Regions from separate parts of the Neobacillus camarae genome, predicted to be linked through region 2. Evidence: riboswitches for the same ligand, from Rfam matches in the RefSeq annotation. Region 2 holds a riboswitch; each other region holds the start of a gene.

Region 1 (10,200 bases), on a different contig from region 2:
TACCGGGACTATCAACCGCTTTTGGACGAGCAGCGCACTGAGATGAGCGAGAAACAAGTAGAATTATGGGAGACAAAAGCCAAGAGCGGTCTTCTCCGGAGTGACCGGATTCTTACTGATGTTGTAAACAAGATACGCGGTGCCATGACATCCATCGTCGATAACGGCAGCAGTACTTATCATTCGCTCGCATCGATTGGAATTTCCTCCAATAGCTATCAGGATAAGGGGAAATTGTATGTCGATGAAACCAAGCTACGACAAGCAATCCAAGAGGATCCCGACGCAGTGGAAAAGTTGTTTTCACAGCTTGGGGATACGGATAAAGGGACCAATGGCTTCATCAATCAGCTCTCCGATATCTTTCAGAACGGTATCAAAGACCTGACGAGCAAGGCCGGTTATACGGGAAACAGCCTGTACGACCAAAGCGTCATCGGTAAATTATTGACGAACATTCAAAATGATATTAGCACGCAAAACGATCGATTATCGAAAAAGGAAGACCAATATTACAGCAAATTCTCCGCTATGGAGCAGGCCATCTCTCAATTCAACTCCCAAAGCTCATGGCTGTACCAGCAAACCGGACAATAAAAAAAGGAAGACCCCCCGCATTAAGCGAGCTCGGTCTTCCCGGTTATCGTATCAAAATAGCGTTGAACGCCAGTCACCCAATGGTTATTTAACTGATTCGGGTCGTTGGCTGCGCCAATCGGCGCGTATTTGGCTCCAATTTGAGCAATCGATGTTTTACCCTTGTCCAAATAATTTTCCCGCAGGTTACGGGCCATATCAAAAATGCTGTCCTGAATCGAGTCGTAGGATTTTAACCCGTTTTTGCCCATCATCCCAGCTACATTATATTTAAACCGGGCAGCATTAGAGGTTCCGTTGCCAGTCTCATGAATCGAAATCGCAGCCAAGAGCGCGGGGCTGATTTGATACTTTTCCCCAGCCTCGGCGAAGTATTGCCCGGTATTTTGCAACACACCTTTTAAATAAGAGTTCAGGGCATCAGCATCGATTGCGGCAGTATTTAACTCTGTACCGGTTGTTGCTTGCAAAGGTTCGGATACATCACCGGCCGTGTAGGAATTCAAGCCGGAAAATAGCAATGAAGAAATATCCGAATTGCTAGTTTGATTGAGTTCAGCTTGCAGGAGAGCTTGCTGCAACAGAAGTTCAAACGAACTGCTGTTCAAGCCGGATAGAGAGGTTGATGGACTTTGTCCGATACGTGAAATGTCCATCATGGTTTTGTAAAGCAACCAATTGGTGGACAGATTTCCGATATTCATAGCTGTCGTCTCCTTATCACGTGTTTGTTTTTATTTTATCTCTATTATACCTCTATGAAAATAACTTTTCTAAAAAAATACTTATTTGTTAAAAAGTAGGTGAAAAAAGTGATCCAGCTTGCAGCAATACAGAATCAACTCAGCAAACAGCCGAGTAAAACAACTGGAAAAGAGGGAGAACCGACTGCTGCTTTTGATCTGTTGCTCCAATTGTCCAGCCAGGAGGAAGAACCGGAAAGTGAGCCAAATGCAGACCTACCTCAATTGCTGCTGTTCCCGTTCCTTCAACAGGCAGGCCGCATAAATCAGCTTTGTCCTAATGCGGGAAATCCCGATGTTGAATCTAATCAGGAGGGATTGCTTCAACCGGTAGTAGTGACAACAGGAGATATCCCAGCTGCCTTGTTACCTGAACACCCCGACATACCGGCTATGGAACTTCAAACGAAAGATGGAGTGACTGGAGAACAGCAATCGGGAACAGGCACCTTTCAGGTATTGGATGGGAGATCCCTAGCGGAACCGACACTTAACAAAGAAGAAGCCATCCCCTTTCAAATGCAGACTAAAGAAGATGTAAGTGGATGGGACTCCCCACAAAAGGCGACCGATGATGTTCAAGTGGTGAACTTAACACCGCAGGTGATGGTGTCATCCGGAAATGAAATGACAACTCAGGCCATGGTTGCCCCTAGTGGGGATCCGACCGACATGCCGGCTCAAACCGTACGGGCGGATCGTTTCGACCAAGACATCACGCAGTTTATCGAGTCCGCTATCCAAGTGTCCGGTTCCGAAGATGGAATTGAGGCGGCCTTTACTCTGGTGCCGAAGCATTTAGGGAAAGTGGAGGTCAAAGTTAAAATTCAGGATGGACAAGTAACCGCAGAATTCTTGACCAGCACGCCGCTTGGTAAGGACTTGTTGGAAACCAATGTCCAAGCATTGCGCTCCAGCCTTGAAACACAAGGACTGCAAGTGGCCAAAATCGATATCACCCAGCAAATCCAAAGCCCGGCCCTCAACTTCATGGGAACCCTCTCGCAACGGGGAGATTCACATGGCAGACAAGGCCAACAGCCGGATTCCCGAAAGCGTGGCGGCCTGCAAGCGATACAGCCCCAAGAAGAATATCGCGAATATGATTTGCCTATAGATGGGGCTTCACAAATTAACACAACTGCCTAAGGAGGACCAGCCGTGACAACGATTAATTCTATCAACAACTACACAACCGCATCCGCAAGCACCCAGGCAAAACAAGATTTAGGAAAAGAAGCGTTTCTTAAAATATTGGTCACCCAACTGCAAAACCAAGACCCGACCCAGCCGCAGCAGGACGGGGAATTCATTGGACAAATGGCGCAGCTCAGCGTACTGGAGCAGTTGTCCAACTTAAATAACTCGCTGACAGCCTACCTCGAGTCAAGCAATAATCTCAGTCAGCACTCGTACGTGTTGGGCAATACCGTCACCTGGACGAATCCTGAAACCAATGCACAGGAGAGCGGAATCGTTACGGGGATTAATTATAAAAACAATCAGGTCTACTACAAAGTCGGTGACCAAGAAATTGTATCGAGCAGCATCACTTCCATGGAAATCAATCAAAACTAGGGGGAAAACCACATGTTACGTTCATTAAATTCAGGAGTATCAGGGCTTAAAGGGTTTCAAACGAAGTTAGATGTCATTGGTAATAACATTGCAAACGTCAATACCGTAGGATTTCAAAAAAGCCGGGTCATGTTTGAAGATATCTTCAGCCAGACCGTAAAGGATGCAACTGGACCCAAGGATAATCCCGCCTCAGGCGGTACCAATCCGATACAAGTCGGGTTGGGAACTAAAGTGGGCAGCATTGATACGGTGTTTACGCCGGGAAGCCCGACGACAACGAATATCGGCACCGACCTCTATATTGATGGAGATGGCTTCTTTGTGGTTCAAAATGCGGCCGGGGAACAGTTTTTAACACGGGCCGGCAATTTCAAAGTAGACAGTAACAATCAGTTGGTCTCCCAAAATGGCTTGTTTGTTTTAGATCAAACAGGTGCCACAATTACCATTCCGAATAAATACATTTCCTTTGCCATTGACTCCACCGGGGAGATCATTGGGGTGGATGCGAAAGGCAACAGTGTAGATTCCACTATTAAAATCGGAACCGTAGAGGTAAACAATCCAGGCGGGCTTGATAAAGCGGGAGGATCTTTATATTCGTTAACCCCAAATGCCGACAGCCGCAGAATGGCAGGTCTGCTAAAACAGGGCAGCGATGCTTCGATTATCTCAGGCGCCCTGGAAATGTCGAATGTCGATTTGTCAGAGGAGCTGACCGACATGATCACCGCTCAAAGGGGCTTCCAAGCCAATGCGAAAATCATCACCGTGTCCGACTCCATTTTGGAGGAACTAGTAAACTTAAAACGATAACCACCAATGTGAGAATATCATCCCAGATATTCTCCTTTTTTTGACAAAAATATATATAATTCGAACGCATTCGTCATTTTATGGGGGTATTCTACAAAATTTATTTGAAAATATATATTTGTAATGTTATCATTTTCCTAGAATAATTCGAAAATTGATAAAGGCAAACCTGGGGAAACCCAGTGACGCAAAGCTAAAGGGGCTAAATTGTCAATACAGTATGCTCGCCAGCTACCGATAATAGGTTTGTTGTCCTAAACTATCTATGTTTATTTGCTATGGACGAGACTATTCTTCGGGGTGGTCTCGTCTTTTTTTGTGGGCATATTTAAATAGTCTTTAAGGAATAAGAGGTGTGAATAAATGGACAATGGTATGCCGAATTCCCTAAGTTTTGGTGGTGGCCCAGCTGAACCAAAAGTCTACGATTTTAAAAAAGCATTGCGGTTATCAATGGAACAGGTCCGGGTTCTGACTAGAATTCACGAGAACTTTGCTTATCAATTTGCTTCGTTTATCTCCTCTGAATTGCGGACGTTTGTCCAAGTGGATGCCGCCAGTGTGGAACAGATGCTGTACGAGGAATTCATTAATCAGCTGCCCGATACCACGATTTTAAGTGTGTTTGAATCCGGAGAGCAGGGCATCCGCATGGCGATGGAATTGAATCCGCAAATGGCGTTTGTCATGATTGACCGTCTTTTGGGCGGTAAGGGGACCATTGGGGAATGGGGAAGAACTTCTCTTACGCCGATTGAATCAAACGTATTGAAGCGCCTGCTTGAGGGCGTGGTCCAAATTCTTCAGAAGGCCTGGAGCGATATTATGGTCCTGCCGCTTGCGTATGTCAATATGGAAACCAATCCGCAGTTTTTACAATTGGGAATTCCCACTGAAACCGTAATCGTCATCCGCTTCCAGATTACCATCGGAAAGATGGAACAGATGATGCATTTGTGTATTCCTTACATATTGTTAGAGCCGTTTATACCCAAACTGTCCTCCCATAACTGGTACGGACATGGAAAATGGGCGAAGAACAAGGATGAAAGTGAATTTTTGCAAGGGCGGATTGAGCATTTGACGGTTCCGGTTATTACAGAATTGGGACGGGCATCCATCACGATTGAGGAACTGCTTGGACTTTCTGTGAATGATGTTATTCAATTGCACCAACTGGTCGATGAGCCTTTGCAAGTAAGGGTCAATGAAGAAGTGAAGTTTTTCGCGCATCCTGGCACGAAGAAATCCAGGGTAGCAATGAAAATTGAACATGTGGTGGAAGGAGAGAGGGCGCGTGATTGAGCAGGGGAAACTCACCCAGGATGAAATGGCTGCCTTGCTTGGCGGTGACAGGCAGGAAGTGGCCGAAAAGCCGTTTCTGTTTACAGAGCTTGAGCCTGATCCTGACCAAGGACCTCAAACAGAACAAATGAACTTAGACCTCCTTTTGGAGATCCCGTTAGAGATTGTCGTGGAACTGGGGAGAACCAAAATGAAAATCAGCGAGGTGCTGGAATTAACGAGCGGTTCCATTGTGGAGCTGGACAAGATGTCAGGGGAGCCGGTTGATATTTTTGTCAACAATAAGCTGATTGCCAGGGGCGAAGTGGTCGTCATCGAGGAGCACTTTGGCGTAAGAATTAAGGAAATTTGCCAATCACCTTTATAAAAGGGATCCAAACATATGTATGAGGAAAAACAGGCTCAACTTAATCATTATTTGGACTTAACGGTGAGGGTTTTGGAGGCGCTGAAGCAGGGGGCCGAGGAGAAGGTACCGGAACTCATCGGGCAGCGGGAAGAATGCATAACCGCCATTAACCGGCTGGATGAGAAAGCGGGGAAGCCACTAATGAATGAATTCATTCGCAGGATTTTGAACCAGCTTTTGTCCCTGGAAGAGGAAATCAAACCAGAGCTTCAGCGTGTGATGCGGGAAATGTCCAGCCGAAACAGGAACGAGCAAAATAATCAATTCGTCAAGAGGCAGTACGAAGATTGGCAGGCAGTTCCTAAGGGTGTTTTTTATGACCGGCGGAAGTAAGGAGTGTGGAAACATGAAGAATTTAAACGAAATTTACCAGAGAAACCAGGTGTTAACGGCCAAACCTGAAGAACTGACACTCATGCTCTATAATGGCGGGGTCAAAAATCTCTATCAGGCAAAAGTGGCCATCGAGAATAAGGACCCTGCGAAGGCCCATTCTTTAATCATAAAAACGCAGGAAATTCTTACAGAGCTTATGGTGACGTTGAATATGGATTATGAAGTATCCAGGTCTCTTTTTTCTCTCTATGAATATATGAAACAACGATTGATTGAAGCGAACATTGGAAAAGATGCGGGAATAGTGGATGAAATAGAAGGAATGTTTCGGGGGCTGAAAACCACTTGGTCAGATGCCATTAAAACCATGAAGACCAATTAATCAGCAGTTATTTTAAAAAGAGAGGGTGACAAGATGAACCAGCTGATTGGAATCATGTCGAGTGCTTTGGATGCCTCTATGTTACGGCAGAAGTCCATTTCCAATAATATTGCCAATGCCGATACCCCAGGGTACAAGCCAACCAAGGTTTCCTTTGAAGAGCTTCTGCAAAAAGAAGTCCAAAGCCAATTTGTCGGGAAACGCACGAATAGCAAACATGTCACCATCGGAGCGGCCTCTGCTATTCCTACTGCTAAGCTCGAACAGCAACAAGACGTTGCATTTTCCACAAGCGGGAACGGTGTCGATTTGGACGCGGAAATGACACAGCTGAGCCAAAATAATATTTGGTATCAAGGATTAACCTATGGAATCAATGAAGAGTTTAACTTATTAAAAACATCGATTAGTGGAAGGGGATAATCACCGTGTCGATTTTTCAATCTTTAAATATCAGTGGTTCCGCGTTAACCGCGAATCGCCTTAAGCTGGATGTTGTATCCTCTAATATCGCAAATGCCAACACCACGAGAAGCCAATACATCAACGGAGAATGGGTTCCCTACCGCAGGAAAATGGCTGTAGTGGCATCCAACCAGACCCCGGCATTTGCCAATTATCTTCAGAACGAACTCTCAGGAGTCCGCGTTACCAATATTGTAGAAGATACTACCCCGTTTCAGGCCGTTTATGACCCGTCAAACCCAGATAGTAATGAACAGGGCTATGTGATGATGCCCAATGTCGATGTGACGAAGGAAATGGTCGACTTAATGTCGACATCGCGAGCATATGAAGCCAACGTCACCGCATTCAATTCAGGCAAATCGATGCTACTGAAGGCTTTGGAGATTGGACGTTAAGGATAGGAGGAATCGAACATGAACATTGCGAGTTTACAAGGAGCAGGCAGCGGTTTTTTGCAAACCAATAAGCCCCAGGCCGCTGCAGAAACTACCAACTCCTTTGGAAATCTGTTGAACCAGTATATACAAGAGGCTAATGGGAACGTTCAGGACTTTGAAACAAAATCACTGGCTTTGGCAAAAGGGGAAGACATCAACCTGCATGATGTGACAATAGCAGCCCAAAAAGCAAGCATTGCTGTCACTTTAACTACACAAGTGCGTGACAAGGCAGTGGAAGCTTACCAAGAGATAATGAGAATGCAAATCTAGTAAAAATCTGCAGAGGAAATAGTGGAGAAGCATGATTCAACAATTACGCAACTTGAAAGAAAAGTATATGGATTATTGGAATTCGGTCAGCAAAAAACAAAGATTCCTATTTATTGGTCTATTCATAGCGGTGATATTGGCTTTATCTCTCACTATTTATTTTGTATCGAAACCGACCTATGTCCCGCTGTTTACCAATGAACTAAGCCAAAAGGAAATCGGCGATATCAAGGCGGAATTGGACCAGGAAGGCTATACCGACTACAGATTGGACAAAAATGGGACGATGATTTCGGTGCCCCAGGAGGATGTCGACAATTTATTGGTTTCCTTGGCATCTAAAGGTCTGCCGAAAACTGGCACGATCAGTTTTTATGACATGACGAAAGATTTGCAGTTCGGAGCAACTGACCGACAGCTGGATGCGATGGAAAAAGAGGCGCTTCAAGGCGAAGTGGCAGACCTTCTGACCCATGTTGAAGGGGTCAAAAATGCAGCGGTTGTGATTACGACCCCTGATGAGGGTTTGTTTGCCCGGGAGGATGAAACCGAAAAAGCTTCCGCTTCCGTGGTCGTGGAATTAGAACCGGGTTATGAATTAGATGCAAAGGAAATCGAGGTCCTGTATCATCTCGTTTCGAAAAGTGTCCCCAATCTTCCTAAAGAGAATATCGTCATAACCGACCAAGGCGGACAGGGACTGGATTTACCGGGTGAATCCACAGGTGCGCTAGATAATTATGACCAGCAACGGAAAATCCAAAAGGAAATCGAAACGGACATCCAACAAGACCTGCAGCAGATGCTCGGGACGATTATCGGGAAAAACAAAGTGCTGGTACAAGCATTTGTACGGCTGAATTTTGACCAGGTGAAAACGAAAGAAGAATTAGTTGAGCCTGTGATTGAAGATGAAAATGGCAAAAAAACAAAAGGCTTGGCTGTCAGTGTGGAAGAAATTACGAAGGAATACAGCGGGAATGACACCGCCACGTCTGTGGATGGAACCGGCCAAACCGATGTACCGGAGCAATATCCCTCCGGTGACACATCTCAGGAAAACACGTCGAAGGAATTGGAAAACCGGGTGAACTATGAAGTGAATCGGGTCACCAATGAGATTGTTAAAAGCCCTTATCAAATGGAGGACTTGACCATCAATGTCGGCGTCGAGCCACCCGATCCAAAGAACCCAAATTCGCTTACGGCTGATACAAAGGAAAATATCCAGCAAGTTCTCTCTAATGTTGTACGAACGGCATTAAGCTCGAATACGGGCCTAACCGATCAGGATATCGCATCGAGGATTACCGTATTTTCTCAAGAATTCAGCGGGAAGACGCAAGCGCCAAAACTCGAGGAGAAATCCAACAGTCTGCCGCCTTGGCTTATGTACGCCCTGATCGGTGCCGCAGGATTGATTTTGTTGCTTGTCGTCCTATTACTTCTGCTTCGGAGAAGGAAAGCAAAGGATGAAGAAGACGAGTTCTTTCCTGCCTTTGAAGAGGCCAAGCATGAACCTATTGAGCTGAAGGAAGATGAAAAAGTCGCGATTAAGAAGCAAGTGGAACAAATGGCGATGCAACAGCCGGAAGAATTTGTCGGTCTGTTGCGGAATTGGCTTTCGCGTGATTAGTGAAGGGGAGCGAACAGAGTGGAACAGTTTACGAACACACAAAAGGCAGCCATTTTACTGCTTTCCGTCGGTCCAGATGTTTCAGCCGGAATCATGAAGCATCTGCAAGAGAAAGAGATTGAGAGCATCACAAAGGAAATCACGGAGCTGCGCAGGGTTACTCCCGATGTAAAAGAAGCCATCATTCGGGAGTTTCACCAGCTGGCTGTCGACTCCAATATTGTCTCTTATGGCGGCATTGATACGGCAAAGGATTTATTAAAACGGACCTTTGGCCCTGATAAGGCAGCGGGGTTCCTCAAACGGATGGGCAATCAGACCAGCAACCGTCCATTCCAATTTATCCAACAGATTGAACAAACCCAGATTTTTCACTTGCTGCAATACGAAAATGCCCAAACAGTCGCCTTGGTTTTGTCCTATCTGGATGCTGAAAAGGCGGCAGCAGTACTCTCGGCCTTTCCGCCCGAGCGGCAGATTGAAATTGCAAGAAGGATTGCGATGATGGATACCGCATCGCCGGAAACCATTCAGCAGGTGGAGCAGGTATTGCAGGAAAAGCTGACGATGACCAGCTCACAAAAACAAGAGGCACAAAAGGGAATCGATTCGATTGTCAGCATTTTAAGCAGTGTTGACCGCGGAACGGAAAAGAATATCCTGGAAACATTGGGTGAACAGGATCCCGATTTGGCCAACGAAATCAAACAGCGGATGTTCGTGTTTGATGATATCGCCTATCTTGATAACCGTTCTATCCAAAGGGTATTAATGGACGTACAAAATCAGGATTTGGCTTTGGCGCTCCGCATGACGACACAAGGCGTGAAGGATGCCATCTATCGGAATATTTCCAAACGGCGTGAAGAAGGGCTTGAAGAGCAGCTGAACTCAAATGAGCAGATACGCATCAAGGACGTGGAGGATGCCCAAGGACGGATTGTCACAATTATCCGCAAGCTGGAGGAAGAGGGCGCTATTATCATTTCTCGAAATGGGGAAGAGAATCTTGTCATCTAGATTGGTAAAAGCAGTAAATGTGGTTGCAAACGGACAAAAGGTTGTGGATGTGCCAAAGCTGGGGTTGCTTCGGGAAAAACTGCCCTCCCGGGACGTCCTTGATTTGCAAACGGAGGACCTGACGGCTGAGCTGGAGAGGCAAAAGGAACGGGCACAAAAAGAATTCGAACAGTGGCGTGCCAATGAAGAGGAAAACT
Region 2 (10,200 bases):
TCACTTCTTTCACACTTTCGGTTACTTTGGGTGTTAATTCGCGCAATTCATCTACTTTTCCCATGATATAGGTAATATCCCCGCTAACCTGTTCTACCGTGTTTTTCACCTTAAGGGCTGTTCCCTTGATGGAATCAGTGACTTCACCAGGATTGAGGACGACATAAGAAATTTTCCCGGATACTTTTTTCACATTCCCAGCCATGACTGTACGGGTGTGCCGGTCGAAAAGGCTAACCGCCCCTCCTGCTATCGCCCCGATTAGCATTCCCTTCCAAAATTGATTTTTCCCTGTCATATTAACCTCTCCTCGCTTTTGAAGAAATATAATAAAAAATATTAATAAAACCCATGGTTGCTTTAATCATGTATAATGAAAATTATATCAATGCTTCCTCTCATTTATTTTGCTTGATAAATAGTCATGACGCAAGTTTCATTGTTATATTTATCCATGTCCGCATATTGGCTATTTTTTCAAGAAGTGGTGGGAATATAAATATATAAAAAGGGTGATGAATTTGGATTTAACACAAAAATCAGTAGAAAACGTGGAATTTATGATAGAAAAAATCAAGGAAAAGTTAAAAGTGTTAAACCTGGGAGCGATTAAGCCTTCCCATTTCGATGAAGAGATGTATGAAGAATTAAAGGAAATTTACGACATGGTTCAAAGGAAAAGTTCGTTTAGTCCCAGTGAAATGCAAGCTTTGGCGGAGGAATTAGGAACTTTAAGAAAAAAATAAAACAGATCACTTCGATCTGTTTTATTTTTTTCTTATTATTCTCCTTGATCAGTCAAGATGATATTACCGTCTTTTGTAATCGCAATGGTATGTTCATATTGGGCCGAATAGGTACCGTCCACTGTCCTTGCTGTCCAGCCATTCGTATCCATTTTCGTGTAGAACCGTCCGATATTGACCATTGGTTCGATGGTAAAAACCATTCCTTCCTTAATCCGTGCTCCTTTTCCAGGCAGTCCATAATGCGGAACATCCGGCTTTTCGTGGATCACTGCACCAATCCCGTGCCCGATAAAATCGCGGACAACGGAAAGTCCTTCAGATTCCACATACGTTTGAATTGCGTGGCCGATATCCCCAATCCGGTTCCCTGGTATAGCCTGTTCAATCCCTTTATACAATGCTTCCTTTGTTACGTTTAATAAATGTTCCGTTTCCTTCGATACGTTACCAACAGGGTAGGACCATGCGGAATCGGCAAGTGCTCCATTGTAGTTGACAACCATGTCAATGGTCACGATATCCCCCTCTTTTAAAGGTTCTTTTCTCGGGAAACCATGGCATATTTCGTCATTAATGCTTGCGCATGTTGCATATTCATACCCTTTATATCCCTTTTGCTCAGGAGTTGCTCCATGATCACTTAAAAACTTCTCTACGAATTGATCAATTTCCCAAGTCGTGATTCCTGGCTTAATCAGCTTAGCTATCTCTTTATGGCAAGCAGCAAGTATTTCTCCTGCTTTTTTCATGGCATCAATTTCTCGTTGCGATTTCAGAACAATCATTCTTTTCCCGCCTTTATGGATAATGTTATGTGAATGGAGTTTATTAGTGCTTATAGATTAACAATACAGTTAGATTTGGCACACTTTTAATATTAACTCTATATCAGCTTTTTTTCAAAAATAGTTTTGTCTTCATTTCTCAGCTAATATTTTCGTTATTTTGTCATATTCATTTGTTCTTAATATGGTACTTTTCTATTCTTTTTGGTATTATTAATTTATAAATATTTGATATGGGTGTGTGAAAATCATGATTGGTGACCGCGTAAAAAAATTCCGGCAAGAGAAACGAATGTCACTATCTGAGCTTGCTGAACAAGCAGGAGTCGCTAAATCCTATTTAAGTTCTCTTGAAAGAAACCTTCAAAAGAATCCTTCCATACAGTTTCTCGAAAAGATTGCTGCTGTATTAAATATTCCTGTCGAACATTTAATACATGAACAAATAGACAAAGCCGAGTTAGATAGTGATTGGATGAATTTGGTACGCGAGGCAATGAATTCTGGTGTATCCAAAGATCAATTCCGGGAATTCCTCGAATTTAATAAATGGAGGAATAATAACCAAGACAACTAAAGGTTAACTAATTTCAAAAAAAAGCATCCTACAAATTTTATCATTATTTGTAGGATGTTTTTTTGGGTTGGTATTCAGCTAGTTTCTCCGGGAGTGTATTCTTATCGAGGAAACTCCGTACATCTTCCACCGTTAGGCCAATCTCTCTCGCTTCCATAATTAAGGCGAGCCATTCAATATCGATTACTTCCGCTTCACGAATTCCCCTGTCCATTCCAATCCTCCTAAAATACTTTCGTATTCCAGGCAGCCCGGCCATCATAGTAAGGAGAGTTTGTCTTACCGTAGATCCTCGGCTTTGCGTCCCTGATTTTCAGCAGGTTTGCCTTTTTCTGTTGCGATGAAGCAAGTAGTAGTGCATATGATATAGAGACTTAACAAATTCATGGGTCTTTCCGCTTAAGTTTAATACAATCTCCATTATATGGTGTTGCTGTAGAACAAAGTGTTATATTTTGTCATTAATTTTTAATTTTTAACTTACAATTTATGACACTTTTTTCATCAGGGCAAAGGAAAAGGGACTTCCAAGTGAAATCCCCAGCTTGTGCATATAGTTTTTTGTCAGTGAGAGACACACTTAGAGAAATACTTTTGAAATACCTCTATCAGTGCGCACTGGTTTAATTTAGGATTTACTGTTTCATTCGACTGAATCGTTATTAACGAACAAGAAAGACCCACTTTACATGCATCCTCCGGAATGAGTCCCTTTAGATGGCCGTACAATATTCCCGCAATAAGGGAATCTCCGGCACCCGTAACGTCCATCACCATGACATCAGGTGCCACCAATGCGCCTGCTTGTCCCGATTGCGTGAAATAGATTAATCCTTGTTCTCCTCTAGTTATCACCACTCGCTCGGCACCTTTTTTTAAAATTATTTCCGCCGCCCGAAAAAAATCGCCTTCTCTGTTAATCGTTAGTCCTGATAGAGCCTCGGCCTCCCTGTGATTGGCAATAAGCCAGCTGACTCCTTCAAGGGATTCCGGCAGTTTTTTAGTCTTAGGCGTCGAAACAGTGGCGATGCAAAGGGGAACATGATAGTCATGACAGATTTTTATTACTTGGCGCACAACATGTTCAGGGTAATTGGTATCGAGTAGAATCATCGCGGCATCTTGCATATGATACCAGTTCCTTTCAATAAAGTCATCGGCCGCTTCATCATAAATGGCCATATCAGCTAAAGCAACCGTCATTTGACCTTCGTTGTCTAGGATGGCCGTATAGGTACCTGTTGTTTTGCCTTGAATGACAGAGGAGGGAGTGACGTTGACATAGTCCCTTGTTTCCTGTAGCAGCCATTCGCCTTGTGAATCTGCTCCGAACTGGGCTAAAAGGGAAGCGTTCATTCCTAATCTGCCAAGGTTCTCGGCAACATTCCTGGCCACTCCGCCTTTTGATCTTGTGCTCACTGCCGGATTAGAAGTTCCAAATGTCAAAGGATTTAACACCTGTATTTTTTGATCGACATTAGCACCGCCGATGCAGAGGATTTTCTTTTCCTCTGGCAGTACGTAAGGGCGGCCAACGATTTTTCCATATTTTATAAGCGATGCCATTATAGTTTCTATCTCAGTTACAGTCATACCGGTCATTTTTGCCAGTTCACGCTCAGATATAAATAGGTTTGACTTCATAAATTCAAATACAATTTCTTCCTGTCTATTCATAGTCAGCCCATCTTTCCCTAACACCAATTTTTAAAATGCCTACCTATTATCCTAGCATGAAAAAGATAGGATTTGTTCAAAAAAGTCACAATAATGTAAAAATATTCATAACGATTATCACATAAATATTTGTCTAAATTGTGAAAATGAAATATGATATAATCAACATATGAATATACTTAATATTATTAATATTCTAACAACTGGAGGTGATTATGGTTGACTATTGTCCACGTATTAAATTTTTCCATCCCAATTGCCTTTATTGTTTTTGCAGGATTCATTCTTGACCGGATGTGTAAACCGGATAAAACCAGAAAAAAGGCTGGGGACGAGTAATGAAACGGAATTCAATAGTCCTTATTTGTTAATTTCTCTTGAATCTTTAACTCATAATTTTTAAAAACAGCTGAGTTTGTCTTAACACGGCGCTTTGACATCAGTTGGTTATATTTAAGCAGTGTTTGATTTAATCTTCTTTGCAAGTTTGCTCGGTCAGTTTCATCCTCACAATGTTTCAATAAGTCTTCCACCGTCATGAATTCTCGGCGTAAATCAGTTTCTTCTTGGGTGTATCCCCCGTTTTTTAACAATTTATAGGCCATGCGCAGCTCTTCCGGTATCCCTGATAAATCTTCCAGCTTAAGCGGTCTCCCATATCCCAGCAGGTTATCAAATTCACCTTCTGCATATGCCTTTTTGATGCGGTCTTCCGCGAGCGTGTGAAATAAATCCATACTCATGGCCTCCTTTATACCCTATTTTTCATCAATTATATCAAAGTTCTTGTGCTTTACTGACAAGTTTTTGACAGCGGGAAACGCGTAATTATTTTTCATCGCTTTGGAAAACCTACATACAGACAAACGAAAGGAGTGTTGATATTGGCACGCGGAGAACATTTTAACCATAAAAATAAAAACCACCCCGGAAAATTTCCTAAAGACAACATGACGGAAAAGCACGCAAAAGAAGCCATTGGCGATGAAGAATTCATCGTTGTGCAAGAGGCGTTTAAAAATAGGCTGGAAGAAGAATAGCAAGGCGTGATTGGTTTCACGCCTTTTTTTATATTTCCGTCACTTCAAATGTTACAAGCCATTCTGCCATCTTTTCGATATCCTTTGAAAATGCACGATCCTGATGAATGGAGGGTACGACTTTTCTTCCCAAATCATAAAACTTCCTCGTTTGGGAGGCCATCTTTTCAATCCCACGGTATTCTACCGCCTGCATCGAGCAAATCAATTCTATGGCAGAAACTCTTCTCGCATTTTGTATGATTTGATAGGCATGGCGTGCCGCTATTGTCCCCATGCTGACATGATCCTCCTGATTCGCTGAGGATGGAATGGAGTCCACGCTTGCCGGATGAGCCAACGTTTTATTTTCCGAGACAAGCGAGGCAGCAGTATATTGCATAATCATCGCTCCAGATTGCAGTCCCGGCTGGGGACTTAAGAAGGGCGGCAAATCATTTAATTGCGGATTTACTAGCCGTTCAATTCGCCTCTCTGAGATATTGGCTAGCTCCGCCACGGCGATTTTCATAAAATCCATGGCCAATGCAATCGGTTGGCCATGGAAATTTCCGCCGGAAATTACCTTTTGGCCGTTATCAAAGATTAACGGATTATCCGTTGCAGCGTTGATTTCAATTTCTAATTTTTCTTTCACATAATCAAGCGCTTGGCGGGTCGCACCGTGAACTTGGGGGATACAGCGGAGTGAATAGGCATCCTGAACCCTTAATTCTCCTTGTCTGGAAGTGAGACGGCTGTCAGTAAGATAACCCCGTATCCGTGCGGCTGTTTCAATCTGTTGCTTATAACCTCTCGCGCTATGGATTTCCCCGGCAAAAGCATCAATGATTCCCTGCAAACCTTCCAAAGTCATGGATGCGATAAGGTCACATTGATTAGTAAGCTGGTCCGCCTCAATATAGCCTACCACTCCCATGGCCGTCATGGCTTGAGTCCCATTAATTAGGGCAAGCCCTTCTTTTGCTTCCAACCGAATCGGTTGTATTCCTTCTTGGCGAAAAGCGGTTATCGATTCCATCCGGGCCCCTTTGTAAAAAACCTCTCCCTCACCGATCAAAACGAGGGCAAGGTGGGATAATGGAGCCAAATCGCCGCTCGCACCAAGAGACCCTTGTTGGGGAATTACAGGTATCACATTCTTATTAACCAACTCTAACAGCTTGTCAATCACGACTGGTCTTACTCCCGAGTATCCTTTTAAGAGAGCGTTGGCCCGAAGCAGCAACATGGCCTTTGCGGCGAGTTCCGGGAAGGGTTCTCCCACCCCGCAAGCATGGGAACGGATTAAATTCAACTGCAGGTCTTGCACATGGCCTTGATTGACCAGAACGTCGCTAAACTTTCCAAAGCCAGTATTGATTCCATAAACGACTCTGTTTTCTTTAACGATTCTTTCTACAGCCTCCCGACTTTTTTTGACTGATTCCATACTTGCTTCAGACGCGGATGCCCATTTCTTTTGGTATAAGATTTCTTTCATCAGTTCGATGGTTAAATCATTTCCGGTCAGAGTAATCATCTTTTCTCACTCCTCTACCACTGTATCAAAATAAAGAAAGAGGCTGGAATTCCAAATCGTTTCAGATTGGGAGTCCAGCCTCTTCTGTATTGTTATGATGGAAATATTGCTTGATTGAATTATCATTATTTTATGTGTAGCCCTCTTTTTCTGTCAATCATACTTGTATAAAAAACAAGTGCCGCAAGAAAAAAAGGCTATACATACACTATTTTTAAAACTTGTATATATAGCCTAATACGACTTATTTTAAATTCAATTTTTTTAAAGCATCAGCTAATGCTGTATTAATCGGTTCTTCTTCTTTGCTTTGATTTTTCAGATACTTTTGCACCGTACGTTTATCTACTTTACCGGAAGATTCTTTTTTACGCCGCGCTTCGAAAGCTGATAATTTCTCACGATATCCACATTTACAAGCAAAAATTTGTCCTTCACCTTCACCACGAAGCTCTAGTTTTTTATGGCACTGAGGGCAACGCGCATTTGTGACTCGCGAAACGTTTTTTCGATGCCCACATTCTCTATCTTGGCAGACAAGCATTTTACCTTTTTTGCCATTTACCTCAAGCATTGGTTTTCCACAGTCTGGACAATGTTTCGTTGAGATATTGTCGTGCTTATACTTTTTGTTGCTCGCTTTAATTTCAGCGACAATTTCTTTTGTGTATTTTTTCATTTCGCTGATAAAGACTTCTTTTTTCAACTTGCCATGAGCAATTTGATCGAGCTTTTGTTCCCACTCAGCTGTTAAGGCAGGGGATTTTAGCTCCTCTGGCACTAAATCTAACAATTGACGCCCTTTGGATGTAAGGTGAATGTCTTTGCCGCGCTTTTCAATGAGGAATGAATTGAAAAGTTTATCAATAATATCTGCACGGGTCGCCACAGTCCCTAAACCACCCGTTGATTTTAAGGTATCGGCTAACCTTTTATCCTGGGTTTCCATATACTTCGCAGGATTTTCCATTGCCGTTAATAGGGTTGCTTCTGTAAAACGAGCCGGAGGCTTTGTTTGACCGGATGTTTGCGCAATGAGACTTGTGTTTAAGGTATCACCTTTTTCAATCCGAGGTAAAATCTGTTCTTTTAAATCATCACTTTCATCTTCATCATCAAAGTGGTTGTTATATACTTCTTTCCAGCCCATCGAAATAATGGTTTTTCCTCTTGCAACAAAATTTTCCTCACCAATTTTCGCCCGAAGCGTTAATTGCTCATACTCAAATGCAGGGAGCAATACGGCCAGGAACCTTTTTATTACTAAGTCATAAATTTTCCGTTCTTTATCTGTAAATGCGGAATAATTCACGTATCCTTCAGTTGGAATGATCGCATGGTGATCGGATACTTTACTATCATCCACAAACGCTTTAGAAGCCTTAATGGGCTGTTTTAAAATTTTGTTAGCTATTGTTCGATAGTCACCAATTGCACACGCCTTAAGACGTTCTGGAATCGTCGGAACAATATCTGTTGAGATAAACCGTGAATCTGTACGCGGATAGGTTAAAACTTTATGCTGTTCATACAGCTTTTGCATAATATTCAGTGTCTCTTTAGCTGAATAACCGAATATTTTATTGGCATCGCGCTGTAATTCTGTTAAATCGTAAAGTCCCGGAGAGAAGGACTTCTTCGGTTTTTTCTCAATCTCCGTTACAACGGCATTTTTGGTTCCCAATTTTTTCACAATCGCATCTATGATATCTTTATTAAAGCTGCGGCTGTTTCCTTTTGCATCCTGCCAAGTCAGCTTCAATTTTTCTTTTGTCTGCGCCTCAATGCCATAATAGGTCTGTGGCTTAAAGTTTTTAATTTGCTCCTCACGGGCTGCTATAATTGCGACAGTAGGAGTTTGGACACGTCCGCAGTTGAGTTGGGCGTTGAATCGAGTTGTTAACGCACGGGTTGCATTAAGACCGATATACCAGTCTGCCTCGGAACGGGCAACAGCGGAAAAATAAAGGTTTTCATACGCCTTTCCTGGCTTCAAAGACTTGAACCCATCTTTAATTGCTTTATCCGTAACAGAAGAAATCCATAACCGTTTTATAGGTTTGTTTATTTTCGCTTTTTCAATGATCCAGCGGGCAACTAATTCACCTTCTCGCCCCGCATCAGTAGCGATGATAATCTCCCCTACATCAGAACGAAGTAATTGGCTTTTTACCGAATGAAATTGCTTACCTGATTGTTTGATAACTGTAAGCTTTAACTCATTAGGTAACATGGGTAAGTCTTCAAGGTTCCATGTTTTATATTTATCATCGTAACTTTCCGGATCGGCAAGTGTAACTAAATGTCCCAGCGCCCATGTAACGATATACTTATCTCCTTCTAAGAAGCCATTTCCCTTTTTATTACAATTCAATACCCGTGCAATATCACGAGCAACAGAAGGTTTTTCGGCTAAAACTATACTTTTTTTCACTTTATAAAAACATCCTTTCAATCACCCATTAAATTATAATATAGCACAAAACATAATATAATTCAGATTCACAGTAGAGGTAAACTCTGCCTCTCTATTTCTTGTATATTCTTCCATGCCGATAGTATGATGGTAAAGCGAGAATTTTTGAAATGGGGTTATCTATGAGAATCAAAGATTGGGATATAAATTTAAAGGTGCGCTTGTTTGGAGAGGCTATGATGAACATCACCTATTGGATGTTCTTTCCCTTTTTAACGATTTACTTTGCAGATGAGTTTGGAAAAAGCAAAGCAGGTTTATTGTTAGTTTTTTCTCAAATATTTTCAGTCATGGCCAACCTGATGGGCGGATACTGTGCGGACCGGTTTGGACGGAAGCGGATGATGGTGCTTTCTTCCATTGGCCAAGGACTTTCGTTCTTGGTTTTTGCGGCGGCCAGTTCGCCACGGTTCCATTCGCCTTGGACAGGTTTTGTTTCCTTCGCCGTCGCTGGGGTTTTTGGCTCGTTTTACTGGCCGGCCAGTCAAGCCATGGTTGCCGATGTGGTTGAGGAAAAACACCGTAGCAATGTGTTTGCGATCTTTTATACCGCCATAAATATTGCTGTCGTCATTGGTCCTATTATAGGAGCAATTTTTTATGTCAAGTATCGCATGGAACTGCTTCTGATTGCGGGAATGGTCTGTCTCCTGCTCGGCATGGTTCTGGCCAAGTGGACACATGAAACAGCCCCCATCCACAAAGCAATGGATCAGGATGTTGATGGAAGATGGTACTACTTTCTTCTCAATCAATTAAGAGATTATCATTTAATCATTAAAGATAAAACGTTTCTTCAATTCATTATTGCCGGTGTATTGGCCGGCCAGACGTTCATGCAGCTGGATTTGCTGTTCCCGGTCTATATCAAGGAAGCTCTCATGGATTCGTCCTTGTTTTCCGTTGGTGATTGGTCCGTATCGGTCAAAGGAGAGCAGGCATTCGGGATAGTTTTGGCAGAGAATGGATTCCTTGTTGCCTTACTGACCGTGTCAGTGACTAAATGGATGTCCAAATATAATGAGAGGAATGTCTTTATCTTCTCTTCCATCACTTATGCTGTTTCGGTTATCCTCTTTGCCCAAACGGATTGGATATGGGGGTTCATTTTGGCCATGGCTGTGTTTACTTTTGGTGAATTAATGGGGGCCGGACTGCAACAAGGCTTTGTTTCAAAACTCTCTCCCGAACATATGCGGGGGCAGTACTTTGCAGCCGCCAGCCTGCGATTTACCATTAGCCGGACGATTGCGCCGTTATCTATTCCCATGACCGTGTGGATTGGCTATGGCTGGACGTTTTTTGTCTTGTTTCTTTTAGCTCTTCTAAGCGCAGTCATGTATTGGGTGATGTTTCATACCTTTGAAAAACAAA
Region 3 (10,200 bases), on a different contig from region 2:
TCTGCCTAATCGGTCGCCATAATGACCAAAGATTAAGCTGCCAATAGGTCTAGCGGCATAGCCCACTCCAAACGTCGCAAATGCGAGTAGAAGTGAAATAGCAGGATTTGTGCTTGGAAAAAAGAGCTGTGAAAAAACTAGTCCAGTAGCTGTACCATACAAATAGAAATCATACCATTCAATAACAGAACCAGAAACACTTGCAAATAAAACACGTGCTTTATTCATAACGTAACCCCTTTCAGTATTCAACTCATTCAATCAGTAGGTTTGGAAAGTACTCTACAGGTTTGTCCAAACTCAAACGATCTTGTCCCCCTAAAACGCTTACCCCTTTGTTAGATAATTTCACAGACCGTAGTCTGTAATTAATTCTAATGAACAAGAAACTTACAGTCAATATTCTTTATTAAAATATTCTAAATTTAATTAAAATTATAAATATAATTACCGTATTATAGTTTTGAATTGTTTCTTAATTAAAAGATTAGTAAAATAACAGTGAAAGCACTTACAATTTGCGGAGAAACGGAGCTTGCAAATGTCACGACCTACCAAAAGACAACAGAAAGCCATGCAAACTAAACAGCGAATTATAGATACAGCTCTGGAGCTCTTTGGTAGAAAAGGATTCGACTGTGTTTCAGTTGATGAAATAGTCAAGACTAGCCGTACATCAAAAGGAGCTTTTTATGTACACTTCAATTCCAAATATGAGGTGCTCCTCGAAAAATTTAAAGAAATGGATGAGTTTTTTGCCGAGTATATTAACACATTGCCAGAAGAGACAAGTAATTATGAAAAAATACTCCTTTTCACCGAATCCCAATTGATATATTTAAGAGATTGTATGGGCATGGATTTAATCAGAACTCTTTATATGAGTGCTTTAGTTCCAAATCAACCCAAATTCCTTTCGAATACTGACCGCCATCTTTTTAGGATTGTCCATACATTTGTTCATAATGGGCAAGAAACCGGAGAGTTTAAGAAAAATTTATCAGCCCAAGAGATTACCATGTTAATTACTCGCTGCATGAGAGGCACGCTGTATGATTGGGCATTGTTTGGCGACGAGTTGGATCTTGTTAAAGAAGGGAAAAAGTTTATCCAAACCATCCTAAACGGAATCCTCACAAAATAAAAAACACTAAACCTCAAAATGCAAGGTTAGAGTTTTTCCCCTTGATGAATGACCATTCTCTCAAAACTAGCATATAAAATGGATGCAAACACCCTTGGTGAATGGTAACACGTGTGATAAGTGTAACGAGTTCACTTTATATGTACAAATTACCAACCTAATTACAAGTAAAAACGCATTAGGATTCTAAGACGAATTCTAATGCGTTTTTCTGTGTTATAGAATAATCAAGTTTAAAACAACAGAAGTGATTTTATATAAGGAAAAGGAGAATTTATGTTAAGATTTTTCTATCATTAAGTGAAAAATTATATTAAAAAATAAAAAACTTAAAAACCATCTGGGGGAGTTATTTTATGGTTGAGCTCAAGGAAATAGTGTCTAAGTTAGATGATGAACTTGATATAAAATCATATGGAAAGGATGCATCTTTCAGTCGATTCATACCAAGAGTTTATGAACCTTTAAATTTTGATTGGAAAGCAGCCTTTGAAAAAGACTTTGTGGAATTATTTAATGGCCTCATGTTAAAAGGGGATACAAATGTAGAGAAAATTTTTCTAGCTGTGTTCCCTACAGACCAAGTATTGAAACGGTTTATAGAAGAAAGCAAAAGCGGTGACTTCCTTTTTATGCACCATCCCTTATTGATGGAGTGTGGGGACCCAAAAGGGGAATGGGGACAAGGTTTTGTGCCAATTAAAGAAAAATACATTCAACAAATGAAAGAGAAAAACCTGTCCGTTTATACTTGCCACATCCCATTGGATTGTCATAAACAATTGGGCACAAATATAGCCATGGCCAAAAGGCTAAATGCCGAAATCCTTGTTGATGCATCATTGCAGGCAAAAAATGAATATGTCCTATATGCTAATATCGAAAAAACAAACTCTGACAAGCTGATTTCCACTTTAGAGAAAATCTTTGAAATTCCTTATGTTGATTTTGAAGGTCAAAAATTGGCAGATATTCAAAGGGTTGCGATTGTTGCTGGATGTGGTGATGTAGTGGATTGGATGAAAGAAGCGGAAGAGAATGGTGTTCAAGCTTACATTACGGGCGAAATCCATTGTCATATTGATAATGAATATGGTAAAAAAAATACAAACAAATGATGGACTACGCTTCGAATACTTCGATGTCTTTAATCGGCGTTTCCCATTCCGCATCGGAATATCTTGTTCATAGGACATTAATGAAGGAATGGTTCGAGAAAAACTTTCCTATTGAAACAGTTTTAATCCCACAGGAAAAATGGTGGTTATAAAGGTAAGCTGTGAAATGAGAGTTAGATCTTTTGATTTGGGCTTCTAGTCATTATGCTGCCCTGTTGTGTTTATTAAGCCATTTTTGCAAATGATATGATGGATTGATTGCATGTGAGTTCGTTGAAAAAGGGAAACTATTTGACATAACACTAAAAGGTGTTATTATAACTAGTGACATTAAAAGGTGTTATATAGATTTGGAGGTATTAAGGAATGGAAATAAATGAAACACTACCGGAAATCCGCAAAACGATGGTACTGAAAGCACCGATTGAAAAGGTATGGAAGGCCGTTTCAACATCAGAAGGCATAGCTGCTTGGTGGATGCCTAGTACCCTTGAACCGCTCATGGGCCATGAGTTCGTTCTTCAAGCAGGGCCATTCGGGGATTCTCCTTGTAAAATTACCGAGCTTGACCCTCCAAATAAGATTGGTTTCAACTGGGGAAAAGACTGGCATCTTGAATTTGAATTGAAAAAGGTAGATGAGGCGGCCACGGAGTTTACCTTGATTCATTCTGGATGGGATGCAGAAAAAACCACGGAATTTGGGCAACCGCACACAGTCATTCGTGGAGTGATGGACGGCGGCTGGGAGAAAATCGTCAAAGAAAAGCTTCCTCACTATATCGAAGGATAATCTATTGGATGCATCCTTTTTCTTAATAGAAATTAAATACGGATGAGGAGAAAATCTATATGGAAAAAATAGACATAGTAAAAACAGTATATACTGAGCTTTTAGATGCTTGGAATCATCGGAATGCACGTGATATGGCCAAGTTATTCGCTAAGGATGGAGAGATGATTGGGTTTGATGGAAGCCAAGTTATTGGCAATCAGGAAATTTTTGCGCATGTAGCGCCCATTTTTGAGCATCATTTAACTGCCCGATATATCAGCAAAGTGAAGCATATCCAGTTTCTTAGTCCTGATATTGCTATTTTGAGGGCCATTGCTGGTATGGTGCCCCCTCAGCAAACGGATCTCAATCCCAATGTAAATGCGCATCAAACTTTGGTATTGGTAAAGATGGATGGAGTATGGCGTATTCAACTGTTTCAAAATACACCGGCACAATTTCATGGAAGACCCGAGTTGGTGGAGCAAATGACAAATGAATTGAGGGAGTTGTTGTCATAAAACGGAAGTGAGCTTTTTACTTTTATCGGTCTAGGGAAGCAAAGGGGGAAGTGCTATTCACTTCCCCTGTTTTTCTCAATATTGGTTTGTCAGCAAGGTCAATAGTGTACTAAGGACTGCGGTGCCAAGCAGTATAAACACATAGGCTGCCTTCTTTTTTAACCGTTTCCTCCGGACATATTCTTCCGGTGTGGTCCATAAACTTTTTGACATAAAACATTACTCCTTTATGATGAGGCTGTGTTAGGCTTGCTTGCTTTTTTCCGCCCCAATGCGCTTTTTTACACAGCCGTTATAAAAAAATGAATAGACCCTAAACGGAGGATTGTGTTAGGGTCTATGTCACTATTCTTTCGTTACAGATAATTCGATATGGCGGTCTGCCTCTTTGGCAGCTGTCATTAGACTCATAATTACTAGCATGAAAAAGGACCCCGTCACTAAACCTGCAGCAAAAGCAAACATTGTGTTCCCTCCGTTTTACATAAATCGCAGGAAGGTTCATATTCGGTAACTGGCTAGCATAGCGTTGCGCCTTAGCCCCTGTAGTTTTGCGCCATCACCTTTCGGTCATTTTGCCCTTTCGTACGAGTTATGAATGTGATTAACAGTATTTACCTGTTATTTTTTATATCGGCATCCTTCTCCAAAAAGTTTAGGGTTCAAATAACAACTTTTTAAAAAATAATTCCTACACAAGTAAAATTGCGGCAGCCATCATCAGCTGCCGCGCAGAATTACGATGGTCACCCGGCGGTTGGCCTGGCGATGCTCGTCTGAGTCATTGGGATAAAGGGGCTTAAATTCACCATATCCGGAAAACTGCATCCGGCTTGGGGCTACCTGCTGGGTCTCAAAATAGTGAAGCACGCTTGCGGCACGCGCCGCGGAAAGCTCCCAGTTGGAAGCATAACTCGTATTGTGGGCCGGCACATTATCCGTATGCCCTTCAATATTGATTGGATTAGGCACCGTATTGATCAGGCCGACAATTCCGTTTAGAGTCTGATACGAACGCTCCTTCAATTCCGCCCGTCCGGAATCAAACAACACCACTTCTTTTAGGGACACCTCGATTCCTTTTTCTGTTTCCTGAAGCGTAACCGAGCTTTGCAGATTGTTGGCGTTGATGTAACTTTCCAACTGCTGCTTTAACACATTGAGTTCTTTGTCATTGTTTTCTCCGGTCTCTTCCTGTTCGGCATCCGCTTTAGGGAGTGTAGGAGACAGTCCGGCTTTTTTCTCCTCAATTTGGGTTCCCGTCAGTTCCGACTGGAACGATTCCATGATGGATTGATATTTCTCTTTGTCAATCGTGCTGGCCGCATACAGCACAATAAATAACGCCAGCAGTAATGTAAGCAAATCCGCATAGGGGATCAGCCAGGACTCGTCCGTATGTTCTTCGTGTTCGTTGTCAAACACCCGCTGCCGTCTTTTCATGCCATGCTCTCCTCCAAGTCCTCCCCAGGTTGTTGTTTTTCTAAGGCCTTTCGTTCGGAGGGTGGAATATGGACAGACAGTTTTTTCTCTAAAGCGCTTGGGAGCACTCCTTGATAAATCGACAATAGCCCCTCAACCATTAAAAGCTTTAATTCCTGCTCCTGTTTGGACAGCCGCTTTAACTTGTTGGCTAGCGGGTTCCACAGCACATATCCGGAAAAAATCCCGAGCAGGGTGGCGATGAAGGCAGCGGCGATGGAATGGCCGATTTTTTCAATTTGCGATAACGAACCGAGAGCGGCAATCAAACCGACGACGGCACCAAGCACCCCAAGTGACGGAGCATAAGTGGCTGCTTGTGAAAAAATCAGCGCACCTGTCTTGTGGCGCTGACTAATCGCTTCTATCTCCTCCATTAACACTTCCTCGATAAATTCAGTTTCATACCCGTCAATAATCATTTCTAATCCTTTCTTGAAAAAAGGGTCATCTGCGGATTCGGCCATTTCCTCCAGTGCCAAAAATCCTTCCCGTTTGGCAACTTCCGCGCATTCGATTAAAATCTTTACCTGTTCTGCTTTCGAAGGGAGCTTCGGTTCAAACAGGGCAATTTTCAGCAACTTCGGGAAATTCTTGATTTCGCGAAACGGAAACGCAATCAACAAGGCGGCAACGGTACCGCCAAAAATAATCAAAAATGCCGCAGGGTTGTTCAAAGCCGTGAGCGGCGCGCCTTTTAAAATCATTCCGACTCCGATGACGAGCAGTGCTAATAAAATTCCAAAAATACTAGACATAATTTTCTCCTTTGGTTTATTCTTTAGTGTAGTTTTATCAAAAGCAATTGCTCCGTGTACTTTGCGAAAGGGGTGCCTCGAATGAAGATCCAACAGACCCATGGAGTCAGCCAGGAACGCTTTGTATCTGTCCGGGAAAAGGGAAAGGATTCCCTTGCTTTCCAGCAAGTTTTTCATGAAACACAGCACGATTTCACCGGGGAACGCCTGCAGACGCTTCTGAAACAGCTGGACCAAAACGGAAGCCGCCTTGCTGCCTCCCAATCCGTTAAGGATTTGCTTGACTATAAACAAAGCATCCAGGATTTTTTAAAAGAGGTCGTGCAGAACGGTTATTCCTTAGAAGAGTATCGGCATTTTCAATCCAATGGACGAGATAAGAAGCTGAAAATTATTAAACAAGTTGACCAGCAGTTGATTAAAATTTCGGAACAGGTCATGGAAAAACAAACCTCATCGGTGGAGCTGTTAAAGACCATCGGCGAAGTAAAGGGATTGTTGGTCAATTTATATACATAAGGGAGGACTGAGAATATGCTGAGAGGGATTGATACGGCCGCATCCGGCATGATTGCGCTGCAAAGAAGACAAAATGCGTTGACGAATAATCTAGCAAACGCGGAAACGCCCGGTTTTAAACAGGACAGCAGCCCATTGCGGTCATTTCCGGAAATGCTGCTGTCGCGCATCAATCAAAATACAGGGATGGCACCCAAAATTGGGACTTTATCCATGGGGGTCTATAACCAGGAGAACTTGCCCTTATTTTCGCAGGGAAGTTTGGTAAGCACGAACCTGCCGTTTGATGTGGCGATCAACGACCAAGCACTTGCACCAAATCTGGAAAACGGCCAGACTGTCCAGCCGGCTGCTTTTTTTGCGGTACAAACAGCGGATGGGGGAATACAATTAACCCGCAATGGCCGGTTTTCGGTCAATGAAAATGGCCAACTGGTGACAGCCGCTGGAGATTTGGTATTGGGAAAGGACGGCCAGCCGATAGCGGATGCAGAAATTTCCGGTGGTGATATCTCCATCGGAACGGATGGTGAAATTATTGTGCATCCGGGAGACACTGCGAGTGCACGGATTGTTGGTTCGCTCGGCATCATGGTGGTAGACAATCCCAATCAATTAGTCAAAAAAGATAATGGATTATATGAACTGGAGGGTGCCACGGCGGTGATGCTGGAGCAAACCCTCCCAGCTGGATTGCAGCTGCAACATAAAATGATTGAGCAGTCGAATGTCGACCTGTCGCAAACAATCACCGACATGATGGGCAATATCCGCCTGTATGAGGCCAATCAAAAAGTCCTCCAGGCTTATGACACAACGCTTGAACAACTAAACACGATTGGAAGGGTATAACGGGTATGAATACATCTTTATTGATTGCCTCATCTGGAGTCCGGGCCTATCAGGGCAAGCTGGACACGATCGCGAATAATATCGCGAATGTGGACACTGAGGGCTTTAAACGACGGGAAGCCACCTTTTCCGAAAACTTGACGGTTTCGATTCAAAATCAGGCGGATACACAAGAGGAGGTTGGACGGAAGTCGCCGCTTGGAATCCGGACCACGTTTGGTTCCCGGATTGCGGCTACACCGATTGAGTGGACCCAGGGTGCACCGAAGCAGACTGATCAGCCGTTTGATTTCATGATTGAAGGCAGCGGGTATTTTCAGGTGCGCCGATCGACTGACTCGGGAACGGAAGTTTTATACACGAGAAGCGGAGCGTTTCAGCAGACCCCGATCGGAGCCGGACGCTTCCAGCTCGTTAATGCCCATGGTGATGTGTTGTTAGACCAAAACGGCAATCCGATTGAATGGAGCAACGACCAGAAGTTTGTTGTGGCGGCTGACGGAACGATTGAAGGGACTAACCAAAGAATTGGCGTAGTCAATTTTACCAATCCCCAATTGCTTAAAGAGGACGGCGGCGTTTACCGGTTATCTGGTGGAGCGGTTACAGGGGCGGGCTCGGATGTTCAAATCAGGCAAGGATATTTAGAATCGTCCAATGTCGACCTAAATCAAGAGATGACTGATATGGTTAAGACGCAAAGGGGCTACCAAGCAAATGCCCGAGCACTAAGCTATGCGGACCAAATGATGGGGATCGCCAATGGCATTATGAGATCGTAACGATGAAAGGCGGCGGCATTTTTACAGTGCTGCCGTCTTTTTTAATAGCCATAGACCCAATCGGGAGTCGAATGTGGGTTCTTTGGAAAAACTTTAACAATTTCAAAGAAAAATTCCCTAAACAACAAACCATCAAGTGCCGATACATCAGGTAAGGAAAGAGTTTAAAGGAGCGGGCGTAATGAAAATCAATCCAATCAACCGAATTGATGCGGCTTATCAGGCATATCAAAAGAATCAACAGCCTCGGACGGAGGAAAAGAAAGAGGCACAAACCGATAAAGTGGAATTATCAAGCGAAGCCAAGCTGCAAATCCAAAAAGACAAAGAGGCCAAAATTGAGCAACTGAAAGCACAAATTGCCAATGGCACGTACAAAGTCGACAGTGAAAAGCTGGCCGAAAAATTGTTGTCAGTCTGGAAGTCGGGTGCAAAAATCGATGAATAGCCTGACCGAAGTTTTGCGGATGTTAACCGACCTGCACATGACTCTGCTCGAGACCGCCAAGAAAAAACAGGAAATTCTAATATCTGCAGAAATCAATCCGCTGTTGGCCGTGATGGCGGATGAATCCAAGCTCATCAAAAAAATCAAAGCAGTGGACCGGATGAGAATGGATGTGTTAGAGCATGACTATTCATATTTTCCACTTTCAAAACTGATTGAAGAACAGCAGGATGATGAGATAAAAGCAGAGTGGACGGCAAAACTGGAGCTATTGCAGCGCTTGTTTGAGGAAATCGAAAAAGTCAACCAGATGAATCAGCAGCTGCTTGAGCAGGCGCTAACCTATACTCAGTTCATGATCGAGCAAATGCTGCCGCGACGGCAGGAAACCGGGCTTTATAATGCGGGCGCAGAAACCGCTTCTCAGGATGCTCGAGAGTATGCGTTATTATTTGACTTAAAGGCATAGGGGAGAAAACAATGTATTCTACCTTCCATGGTTTAGAAATCGGAAAAAGAGCGATTTTATCACAACAGACAGCCCTCAGCACGACCGGACAGAATATTGCCAACGCCAACACGAAAGGGTACACACGGCAGGAGTCAGTGCTTTCGTCATCCATTCCTCTCGCATCCCCGAGCCCCAATAACGGCACGATTCCGATGCAAATGGGTACGGGTGTGGAAGTGTCCGAGTTTCGGAGGATTCGTGAAAACTATTTAGATTCCCAATTTCGCAATGAACAGCAGCAGGCTGGGTTTTTGGAAGCCAAGGCAGATTCCTTGTCCCAACTGGAGGATGTGTTCAACGAACTTTCCGGCACGGGCTTAAGCACCTCTCTCAATAATTTTTGGCAGGGGCTGCAGGAGCTGGCGAAACAGCCAGAGAGTTTATCGGCGAGAGTGATCGTTACAGCGAACGGAAAAGATTTGGCTGACAACTTAAATCAGCTTTACTCAGGAATTGCCGATGCAGAAAAAAGTATGGAGGAACAGCTTCAGGCAAAGGAAGCTGAAATTAATTCTGCTGCCAGTGAAATTGCTTCTCTTAATCTGCAAATCTCTAAAAGTATAGGCTCCGGACAACAGCCGAATGATTTGTATGACCGCCGGGATTCGCTGCTTGATAATCTTTCGAAACTGGTGGACATTGATGTAAGGCAAGGTGATAATGGCCGGGTCAATGTTTTGGTTGGCGGCGAGAAGCTGGTCAATGGGAATAATGCAAGCGAGGTTAGCATCGACCCGGATAAAGGCGGGTTGCTCGTATCCGACAGGCTAGTCTCGTTAACTGGCGGTGAAATCCAGGGATTACTTGAAACCCATGGTTATACGGATACCAATGGAAAAACGGTTGGACGGATTCCTGAATTGCGGACGAATCTCGACCTTTTGGCGACGACCATAGCGGAGGGCTTAAACGAGATTCATGCCAGTGATGAAGCGAGAAATTTGGATGATATTCGGGCGCGGAGCACGGATCCAAATGCCGCACTGGATCAACTAAAGTTTTTTGTCGATAAAGACGATCACACCCAGCCGCCGAAAAATGCCGGGAGCATGATCGTGAATCCGGAGCTGCTGGATAACCCATCTAAAGTGGCTGCGGCCACATCGGATAATTTCGGCGATGGTTCGAATGCCTTGAAAATGAGTGATTTGTTTACGGGAAAACTTAATATCGGCGATACCAACACGACAATTGGAGACTTCTATCAAACAGTCATCGGCCAATTGGCAACGGAGGTTCAGTCGGCAGAGCAGTCCAGCAACGATGCGGATATGATGGTGACCATGGTGGA

The links. Region 2 has a riboswitch for cyclic di-GMP ahead of ACY8D0_RS01625 (anti-repressor SinI family protein). Riboswitches for the same ligand answer to the same signal wherever they lie in the genome.
Region 1: linked by a shared signal. The riboswitch ahead of fliM (flagellar motor switch protein FliM) and the one ahead of ACY8D0_RS01625 (anti-repressor SinI family protein) in region 2 are both predicted to bind cyclic di-GMP.
Region 3: linked by a shared signal. The riboswitch ahead of ACY8D0_RS11850 (DUF3789 domain-containing protein) and the one ahead of ACY8D0_RS01625 (anti-repressor SinI family protein) in region 2 are both predicted to bind cyclic di-GMP.

The regions. Positions count from the first base shown of each region.
Region 1 is NZ_JBUCKX010000002.1:888,213-898,412, forward strand. It holds gene fliD (flagellar filament capping protein FliD) at 1-597, shown strand, start outside; gene ACY8D0_RS11925 (glucosaminidase domain-containing protein) at 618-1,301, opposite strand; gene ACY8D0_RS11930 (flagellar hook-length control protein FliK) at 1,410-2,489, shown strand; gene ACY8D0_RS11935 (flagellar hook capping FlgD N-terminal domain-containing protein) at 2,502-2,918, shown strand; gene ACY8D0_RS11940 (flagellar hook-basal body complex protein) at 2,931-3,737, shown strand; cyclic di-GMP riboswitch class I at 3,890-3,976, shown strand; gene fliM (flagellar motor switch protein FliM) at 4,101-5,042, shown strand; partial or broken gene fliN (flagellar motor switch protein FliN) at 5,140-5,409, shown strand; gene ACY8D0_RS11955 (flagellar protein FliT) at 5,425-5,784, shown strand; gene fliS (flagellar export chaperone FliS) at 5,798-6,169, shown strand; gene flgB (flagellar basal body rod protein FlgB) at 6,203-6,592, shown strand; gene flgC (flagellar basal body rod protein FlgC) at 6,598-7,032, shown strand; gene fliE (flagellar hook-basal body complex protein FliE) at 7,051-7,347, shown strand; gene fliF (flagellar basal-body MS-ring/collar protein FliF) at 7,379-8,983, shown strand; gene fliG (flagellar motor switch protein FliG) at 9,002-10,003, shown strand; gene ACY8D0_RS11990 (FliH/SctL family protein) at 9,993-10,200, shown strand, end outside.
Region 2 is NZ_JBUCKX010000001.1:342,438-352,637, reverse strand. It holds gene ACY8D0_RS01645 (YtxH domain-containing protein) at 1-298, opposite strand, end outside; gene ACY8D0_RS01640 (DUF1128 domain-containing protein) at 522-746, shown strand; gene map (type I methionyl aminopeptidase) at 782-1,534, opposite strand; gene ACY8D0_RS01630 (helix-turn-helix domain-containing protein) at 1,785-2,111, shown strand; gene ACY8D0_RS01625 (anti-repressor SinI family protein) at 2,155-2,325, opposite strand; cyclic di-GMP riboswitch class I at 2,354-2,448, opposite strand; gene ACY8D0_RS01620 (carbohydrate kinase family protein) at 2,676-3,788, opposite strand; gene ACY8D0_RS01615 (DnaJ family domain-containing protein) at 4,139-4,525, opposite strand; gene ACY8D0_RS01610 (hypothetical protein) at 4,673-4,828, shown strand; gene hutH (histidine ammonia-lyase) at 4,857-6,350, opposite strand; gene ACY8D0_RS01600 (DNA topoisomerase III) at 6,595-8,784, opposite strand; gene ACY8D0_RS01595 (MDR family MFS transporter) at 8,949-10,200, shown strand, end outside.
Region 3 is NZ_JBUCKX010000002.1:868,709-878,908, forward strand. It holds gene ACY8D0_RS11820 (MFS transporter) at 1-228, opposite strand, end outside; gene ACY8D0_RS11825 (TetR/AcrR family transcriptional regulator) at 542-1,144, shown strand; partial or broken gene ACY8D0_RS11830 (Nif3-like dinuclear metal center hexameric protein) at 1,501-2,414, shown strand; gene ACY8D0_RS11835 (SRPBCC family protein) at 2,629-3,054, shown strand; gene ACY8D0_RS11840 (SgcJ/EcaC family oxidoreductase) at 3,114-3,557, shown strand; gene ACY8D0_RS11845 (hypothetical protein) at 3,633-3,770, opposite strand; gene ACY8D0_RS11850 (DUF3789 domain-containing protein) at 3,903-4,022, opposite strand; cyclic di-GMP riboswitch class I at 4,064-4,147, opposite strand; gene ACY8D0_RS11855 (flagellar motor protein MotB) at 4,278-5,000, opposite strand; gene motA (flagellar motor stator protein MotA) at 4,997-5,797, opposite strand; gene ACY8D0_RS11865 (YaaR family protein) at 5,879-6,316, shown strand; gene ACY8D0_RS11870 (flagellar hook-basal body protein) at 6,332-7,168, shown strand; gene ACY8D0_RS11875 (flagellar hook-basal body protein) at 7,174-7,950, shown strand; gene flgM (flagellar biosynthesis anti-sigma factor FlgM) at 8,132-8,398, shown strand; gene ACY8D0_RS11885 (flagellar protein FlgN) at 8,391-8,867, shown strand; gene flgK (flagellar hook-associated protein FlgK) at 8,879-10,200, shown strand, end outside.